Regions from separate parts of the Pseudonocardia sp. Ae150A_Ps1 genome, predicted to be linked through region 2. Evidence: riboswitches for the same ligand, from Rfam matches in the RefSeq annotation. Region 2 holds a riboswitch; the other holds the start of a gene.

Region 1 (3,361 bases), 1.4 Mb from region 2:
CCGTCGCCCCGCTGTCCGTGGGCGAGCAGGACGACCAGGGCGGGGCAGCCCGGTGAGCGCCGTCGCCGGAGCCCCCCCGCCCGGCCCTCCGTGCGCTGCACCGGGCGCTCGTCGGTACCCGGCCCGGCCTGGTCGGCCTCGCCGTGATCATCGGCGTCGGAGCCGGGGTGGGCTCGGTGCTGTTCCACGAGCTGATCCTCGGTGTGACCTGGCTGGTCACCGGCCGGGAGGACTACTCCGGCGCAGGGCGCGTCCCGTCGGAGCACCTGCCCGCGCTGGGGGTCTGGTTCCTGCTGGTCGCGCCGGTGCTCGGCGGGCTCGTGTACGGGCCGCTGGTCCAGCGGTTCGCACCGGAGGCCCGCGGGCACGGCGTCCCCGAGGTGATGGTCGCGGTTGCGCGCCGCGGCGGCCGGATCCCGGCGACGGTGGCCGGGGTGAAGGCGCTCGCGTCCGGGATCTGCATCGGCACCGGCGGCTCGGTCGGCAGGGAGGGGCCGATCGTGCAGATCGGGTCCGCGCTCGGCTCGGCGATCGGGCAGTGGCTGCGGGTGCCGTCGACCCGGCTGGTGCTGATGGTCGCCTGCGGGGCGGCGGGCGGGATCTCCGCGACGTTCGACGCGCCGATCTCCGGTGTCGTCTTCGGGCTGGAGCTGATCCTCCGGTCGTTCGGCGCGGAGGCCTTCGGTGTGCTGGTGATCAGCTCGGTGACCGCGAACGTCACCGCCGAGCTGATCGCCGGGGACCGCGCGATCCTCACGCTGCCGCACTTCGAGCTGGGCAGCGCCGCGCAGCTGCCGCTCTACGCCCTGCTCGGGCTGCTCGCCGGGCTGCTCGGCTGGGCGTTCGCGCGGATCCTCTACCGGATCGAGGACGTGTGCGACGCGGTCTGGCGCGGCCCGGAGTGGCTGCGCCCCGCCGTCGGAGGGTTGTTGCTGGGGGCGTTGCTGCTGGCCCTGCCGCAGATGTACGGCGTCGGCTACCCGGTGCTGGAGGGGGCGATCGAGGGCCGGTACGTGTTCGGGTTCCTGCTCCTGCTGGTGATCGGCAAGATCGTCGCGGCGAGCCTGACCATCGGGATCGGCGGGTCCGGCGGCGTGTTCGCGCCCTCGCTGTTCATCGGCGGGCCGGCCGGGACCGCGTTCGGGGTCGCCGCCGCGGCCGCGTTCCCCGCGCTGCACCTCGACCCCGGGGCGTTCGGGCTGGTCGGGATGGCGGCGGTGTTCGCCGGGGCCGCGCACGCCCCGATCACCGCGGTGCTCATCGTGTTCGAGCTGACCGGCGACTACGCCCTGATCCTGCCGCTGATGGCGGCCGTCGTGCTCGCCACCGGGCTCTCGCACCTGGTCTCGCGGGACGACATCTACACGCTCAAGCTGCTCCGGCGCGGTATCGACCTCGCCGCCGACACCCCCACCGACGAGGCGTTGCGATGGGTGACGGTCGGCGAGGTGATGCGTCCCCTCGACCCCGCCGACGACGGCGGGGCCTCCCCGGCCGACGGGCGTCCGCAGCCGGGGGCCGGTGGGCCGCTCACCCCGGACACCCCGGTGCACGACGTCCTGGACCTGCTCGCGGCGCACCGCGGGGCCGGGCTCCCGGTGCGGGAGACACCGGACGGCCCGCTGCTGGGCACGCTCGCCGAGCACGACGTCCTCGATCATCTGCGGGGTGTGGGCTCCGCCGGTCGTGGTTGACCCTCGCCCGTCCGCGTGATGGGCTCGGTGACGACGACGGTGCAGGAAGCCGGTGCGAGTCCGGCGCGGTCCCGCCACTGTCATCGGGGAGCGCGTCCCCACCCACGGTCACGGCCCACCACGGGCGGGAAGGCCGGGGGCGCGTGACGATCCGCGAGCCAGGAGACTGGCCGTCGTCGCAGGAGATCCACTGGTGAGGGCGAGGACCCTCGAGGAGGTCATGCGATGAGCGACGACGCGCGCCCGGTCCTGGTCGTGCTCGGCACCGAGCCCGACGCCGGGTCCGGCCCGGCCGGTTGCGGGGCCGACGACCTGCTCGCCGAGGCGGACACCGTCTTCACGTTCCCCCGCGGGCCCGAGTCGGTCGCGCTGTTCTACGCCGAGGCGTGGCGGGTCGAGGGGGTGTCCCCGCGCGACGCGGTGGCGCGCTTCACCACCTGGGCGGGCGCCGCCCCGTCCGGCACCGCGGTGCTGCTCGTGGCGGGGGAGCCGAGGTCCGACGTCGCGCTCGGCGCCGTGCTGGACGGCCTCGAGCGCTGCTGCCCGGACCTCGATGTCCGCGTCCCCGCCGGGACCCGGGTCGCGCCCCCGCACCGGAGCCCGCTGATCGGCTGACCGGGGTTCAGGCGGGTGCCTGCCAGCTGCTGAGCGGATCGGCGCGGGCCAGGACGGGGTCGGACGCGTCGAGGGTGCGGGTGCGGCCCGGGCCGGTCAGCGCCGTCTCGAACCGGACGGTCACGCGGCCGTGCCCCGCTCCCTGGACCCAGCCGTGCCCGTGCTCGGGATGGTGGACGTCGTCGCCCGCGGCCCGCGGCCGGTCCGGGTCGGGCACCCGGTCCGGACGGGTGGGGCCCGGGCCGACCGTCGGCGGTGCCGGCTCGTCGGTCACCGCCGGTAGCGCCGGCTCGTCGGCCGCCGCCGCCACGGTGGTGACGACGGCGTGGCCGGCGATCGTCGCGGTACCGCCCGGGACGCCGGGCTCCGCGGCCGCTGCTCCGCCGGTGCCGCGCTCCGGTCCACCGGGGCCCGGCTCCGGGGAGTCGGTGCCGCCCGGCTCCGCGGTGTCGCTGCTCGTCGCCGCCCGCCAGCCCTGCTCCGACGGGACCGCCTCGAACAGCGCGAGCGGCGGCTCGTCGCCGAACCCGGACACCGACACCCCGAGCAGCCGGACCCCGCCCTCGCCGACCGCGGTGTCGGCCAGCCGGCGGGCCACCGCGGTCAGCGTGGCGAGGTCCCGGCTGGGGAACGGGGTCGTCTCCGACCGGGTGTGGGTCGTGAAGTCCCCGGTCCGCGCCTTGACGGTGACGGTGCGCGCGGCGCGCCCGTCGGCGACGAGCCGCCGGTGCACCGCGACGCAGATCGACGCGACGGCGTCGTGCACCGCCGTCATCGCGGTGAGGTCGGTGTCGAACGTGGTCTCCGCGGAGATCTGCTTGGCGGCGCCGCGCGGCGCGACCGGGCGGTCGTCGATCCCGCGGGCGAGCCGGTGCAGCTCGGTGCCCATCGCGGTGCCGAGCACCCCGGCGACCTCGCGCCCGTCCATGGCGGCGAGCTGGCCGATCGTCTCGATCCCGATCTTCCGCAGCGCCTCACCGGAGACGGGTCCGATGCCCCACAACGACCGCACCGGCAGTGCGGCGAGCACGGTCTCCTGCTCGGCGTGGGCG
Region 2 (3,361 bases):
GTCCGCGCCGTCGCAGTCCCGGCCCGACAGCCGCACAGCGTCCGCGCACGCCGCTCACACCGCGTCGCAATCGCACAGGACCTGTCCCGTGCGGTGGCCCACCACCCTGTGCGGCTGTGTCGGTCGGATCGGGTGCCCGGCGGGTCAGCGGATCGCGACCAGCATCCGGCGGTCGAAGGTCTGGGTCAGGGTCCCCACCTCGGCGAAGCCGGCTCCGCGCAGCGCGTCCTCCCAGGCCGGGAGGGTCGATCCGCCTGCCACGTGATCGGCGAACCGGCGCTCGCGCTCGGCGAACTCCGTGGCCAGCGCGGGCTCGTCGGCGAGGGCGTCCCACCAGGCGCGGAAGTCCTCACCGGTGGCGAGACCGCGCTCGGTCCGCTGTTCGCGCAGCCGCCGGGTCAGTGCGGCGAGGCGCGGTGCCGCCGGGTCGGCGAGGAGGGTGTCGACGTTCACGAACACCCCGCCCGGTCGCAGGGTCCCGGCGAGCTGCGCCGCGAGCGCGGGCAGGGCGCCCTCCTGCAGCCAGTGCAATCCGGTCGCCGACACGGCGGCGTCGAACGGGCCGCCCACCTGCTCCGTCCATTCCGGGCCGGACAGGTCGGCGTCGACCCAGCGGACCCGGTCCCCGGTGGTACGGCGGGCGAGCTCGAGCATCACCGGGTCGACGTCCACGCCGACGATCTCGGCCCCGGGGAAGCGGTCCGCCGCCCGCGAGGCCAGGGACCCCGGGCCGCAGGCGAGGTCGAGCAACCGCCCCGGGCCGGCGTCGAGCCCGGCGACGACGTCGAGGGCGAGCCCGAACAGGTCCTCGCGGTCGGGCACGTAGCGGGTCTGCTGGGCGTCCCACCGGGCCAGCCAGTGCCCGGCGTCGAGATCGGGGGCGACGACCACGGAACTCCTCCTGCGTAGCGGATGCACCTGCGCCCCGACGCTATTCGGCCTCCGTCCACAGGGGAACCCGCCTTCGATCGCGACGACGGTCACCCGCCGGGGTGGAGTGTCGAGGCGCCCGACCGCACCGGACCTGCGACGTTCACCGCACGTGACGAATCGGCTCGACATCCGGACACCTAGGGGTCTCGAACTGAGCGCAGCCCTAGATGTAGTGTCCGCGGCGCTGGTGGTTCACCGGCCCGCCCGGGTCGGTGAGGCAAGAGGGAACCCGGTGCGAATCCGGGACTGCCCCGCAGCGGTGAACGGGAACGACCGCCGTCACGAGCACTGGGAGACCCTCCCGGGAAGCGACGGCCAGTAGGCCGGGCGCCTGCGGCACTCGTGAGTGGAAAAGTCGGCTCAGGCCGCGACAACCACTCACGGGCGCCGAAGGCGCCCGATACCCGTGAGTCCGAAGACCTGCCACCGGTGCGCGCACCGCCCGGTGTGCGCTGCTCCGGGGCCTCGCGGGAGGGCGCCAGGGTGCGGCGCCCGGCGCCGTCTCCTCACCTCGCGCGCGGTCACGGACCGACGGCGACTCGCGAGGAGAGAGCCCGTGACCGCATCCACCGCTCCCCCTGCCTCACCGAACGGCATCGCACCGGCCGCGCTGCGCGTGATCCGGCGCGACGGTTCCGAGACGAGCTTCGACGCCTCGAAGATCTCGGTGGCGATGACCAAGGCGTTCCTGGCCGTCGAGGGCGGCGCCGGGGCGTCGTCGTCCCGGCTGCACCCGCTCGTCCAGGAGCTGACCGGCCAGGTCGTCGCGGCGCTGCACCGGCACCCGACGCCGGTCGTGCAGGTCGAGCAGATCCAGGACCAGGTCGAGCTCGCGCTCATGCGCGGCGAGCACCACAAGGTCGCCCGCTCCTACGTGCTCTACCGCGAGCAGCAGGCGCAGGCACGTGCGAGCGACCCCGACGCCGGCGGAGCGAGCACGACGATCCACGTCACCGGCCCGGACGGCACGCGGGCCCCGCTGGACCGCGGCCGGGTCGAGACCGTGCTGGCCGAGGCCCTCGACGGGATCGACGACGTCGAGGCCGCCCCCGTTCTGGCCGAGCTGGACCGCACGGTCTACGACGGCATCACCGCCGACGAGCTCTCGCAGGCCCTCGTCATGGCGGCCCGGACGCTCGTCGAGCGGGAGCCGGACTACTCGCTCGTCGCGTCGCGGCTGCTCATGGACCGGCTGCGCGCCGAGGCGGTCTCGCACCTGTCCGGCACCCGGGAGACCCCGGACCAGGCCACGATGGCCCGGGACTACGCGTCCTACACGAAGGACTACCTGCGGCACGCGATCGCGATCGGCCTGGTCGACGCCGAGCTGGCCACGTTCGACCTGGACCGCGTCACGGCGGCGCTGCACCCCGAGCGCGACCTGCAGATCGGCTTCCTCGGCCTCCAGACCCTGTACGACCGGTACTTCCTGCACGAGCACGGCACCCGGTTCGAGCTGCCCCAGGCGTTCTTCCTGCGGGTCGCGATGGGACTGGCCGTCCGCGAGGTCGACCGCGAGGCCCGCGCGATCGAGTTCTACGAGCTGCTGTCGAGCTTCGACTTCATGGCCTCCACCCCGACGCTGTTCAACTCCGGCACGACCCGGCCGCAGCTGTCGTCGTGCTTCCTCACCACCGTCGACGACGACCTCGACTCGATCTTCGGCGGCTACCGCAACAACGCGCTGCTCGCGAAGTACTCCGGCGGGCTGGGCAACGACTGGACCCCGGTCCGTGGTCTCGGCGCGCACATCCGCGGCACCAACGGTGTCTCGCAGGGCGTCGTGCCGTTCCTCAAGATCGCCGGGGACACCGCCGTCGCCGTCAACCAGGGCGGCAAGCGCAAGGGCGCGGCGTGCGCCTACCTGGAGACGTGGCACGCCGACATCGAGGAGTTCTTCGACCTCCGCAAGAACACCGGCGACGACCGCCGTCGCACCCACGACATGAACACCGCGAACTGGGTGCCCGACGAGTTCCTCCGCCGGGTGGAGGCCGACACCACGTGGACGCTGTTCTCCCCGGACGAGGTGCCGGACCTGCACGATCTCTACGGCCTCGAGTTCGCCGAGCGGTACCGCGCGTACGAGGCCGCCGCCGAGCGGGGCGAGCTGCGGGTGCACCGGACGGTCCGTGCGGTGGACCTGTGGCGGCGGATGCTGACCATGCTGTTCGAGACCGGACACCCGTGGGTCACGTTCAAGGACCCGTGCAACCTGCGCAGCCCGCAGCAGCACGCCGGCGTCGTGCACTCGTCGAACCTGTGCACGGAGATCACGCTCAACACCCGGGCCGGGCACGACGACGACCGGGGCGAGGTCGCCGTCTGCAACCTGGGTTCGGTCAACCTGGCCGCGCACGTGACGCGTGACGGGCTGGACGCGGACAAGCTGCGCCGCACGGTGACCACGGCGGTCCGGATGCTGGAC

The links. Region 2 has a riboswitch for cobalamin ahead of Ae150APs1_RS13630 (ribonucleoside-diphosphate reductase subunit alpha). Riboswitches for the same ligand answer to the same signal wherever they lie in the genome.
Region 1: linked by a shared signal. The riboswitch ahead of Ae150APs1_RS06600 (hypothetical protein) and the one ahead of Ae150APs1_RS13630 (ribonucleoside-diphosphate reductase subunit alpha) in region 2 are both predicted to bind cobalamin.

The regions. Positions count from the first base shown of each region.
Region 1 is NZ_MCIJ01000001.1:1,494,173-1,497,533, reverse strand. It holds gene Ae150APs1_RS06610 (MarR family transcriptional regulator) at 1-56, shown strand, start outside; gene Ae150APs1_RS06605 (chloride channel protein) at 144-1,694, shown strand; cobalamin riboswitch at 1,697-1,884, shown strand; gene Ae150APs1_RS06600 (hypothetical protein) at 1,920-2,309, shown strand; gene Ae150APs1_RS06595 (DNA polymerase IV) at 2,317-3,361, opposite strand, start outside.
Region 2 is NZ_MCIJ01000001.1:2,942,063-2,945,423, forward strand. It holds gene Ae150APs1_RS13625 (class I SAM-dependent methyltransferase) at 145-891, opposite strand; cobalamin riboswitch at 1,105-1,376, shown strand; gene Ae150APs1_RS13630 (ribonucleoside-diphosphate reductase subunit alpha) at 1,490-3,361, shown strand, end outside.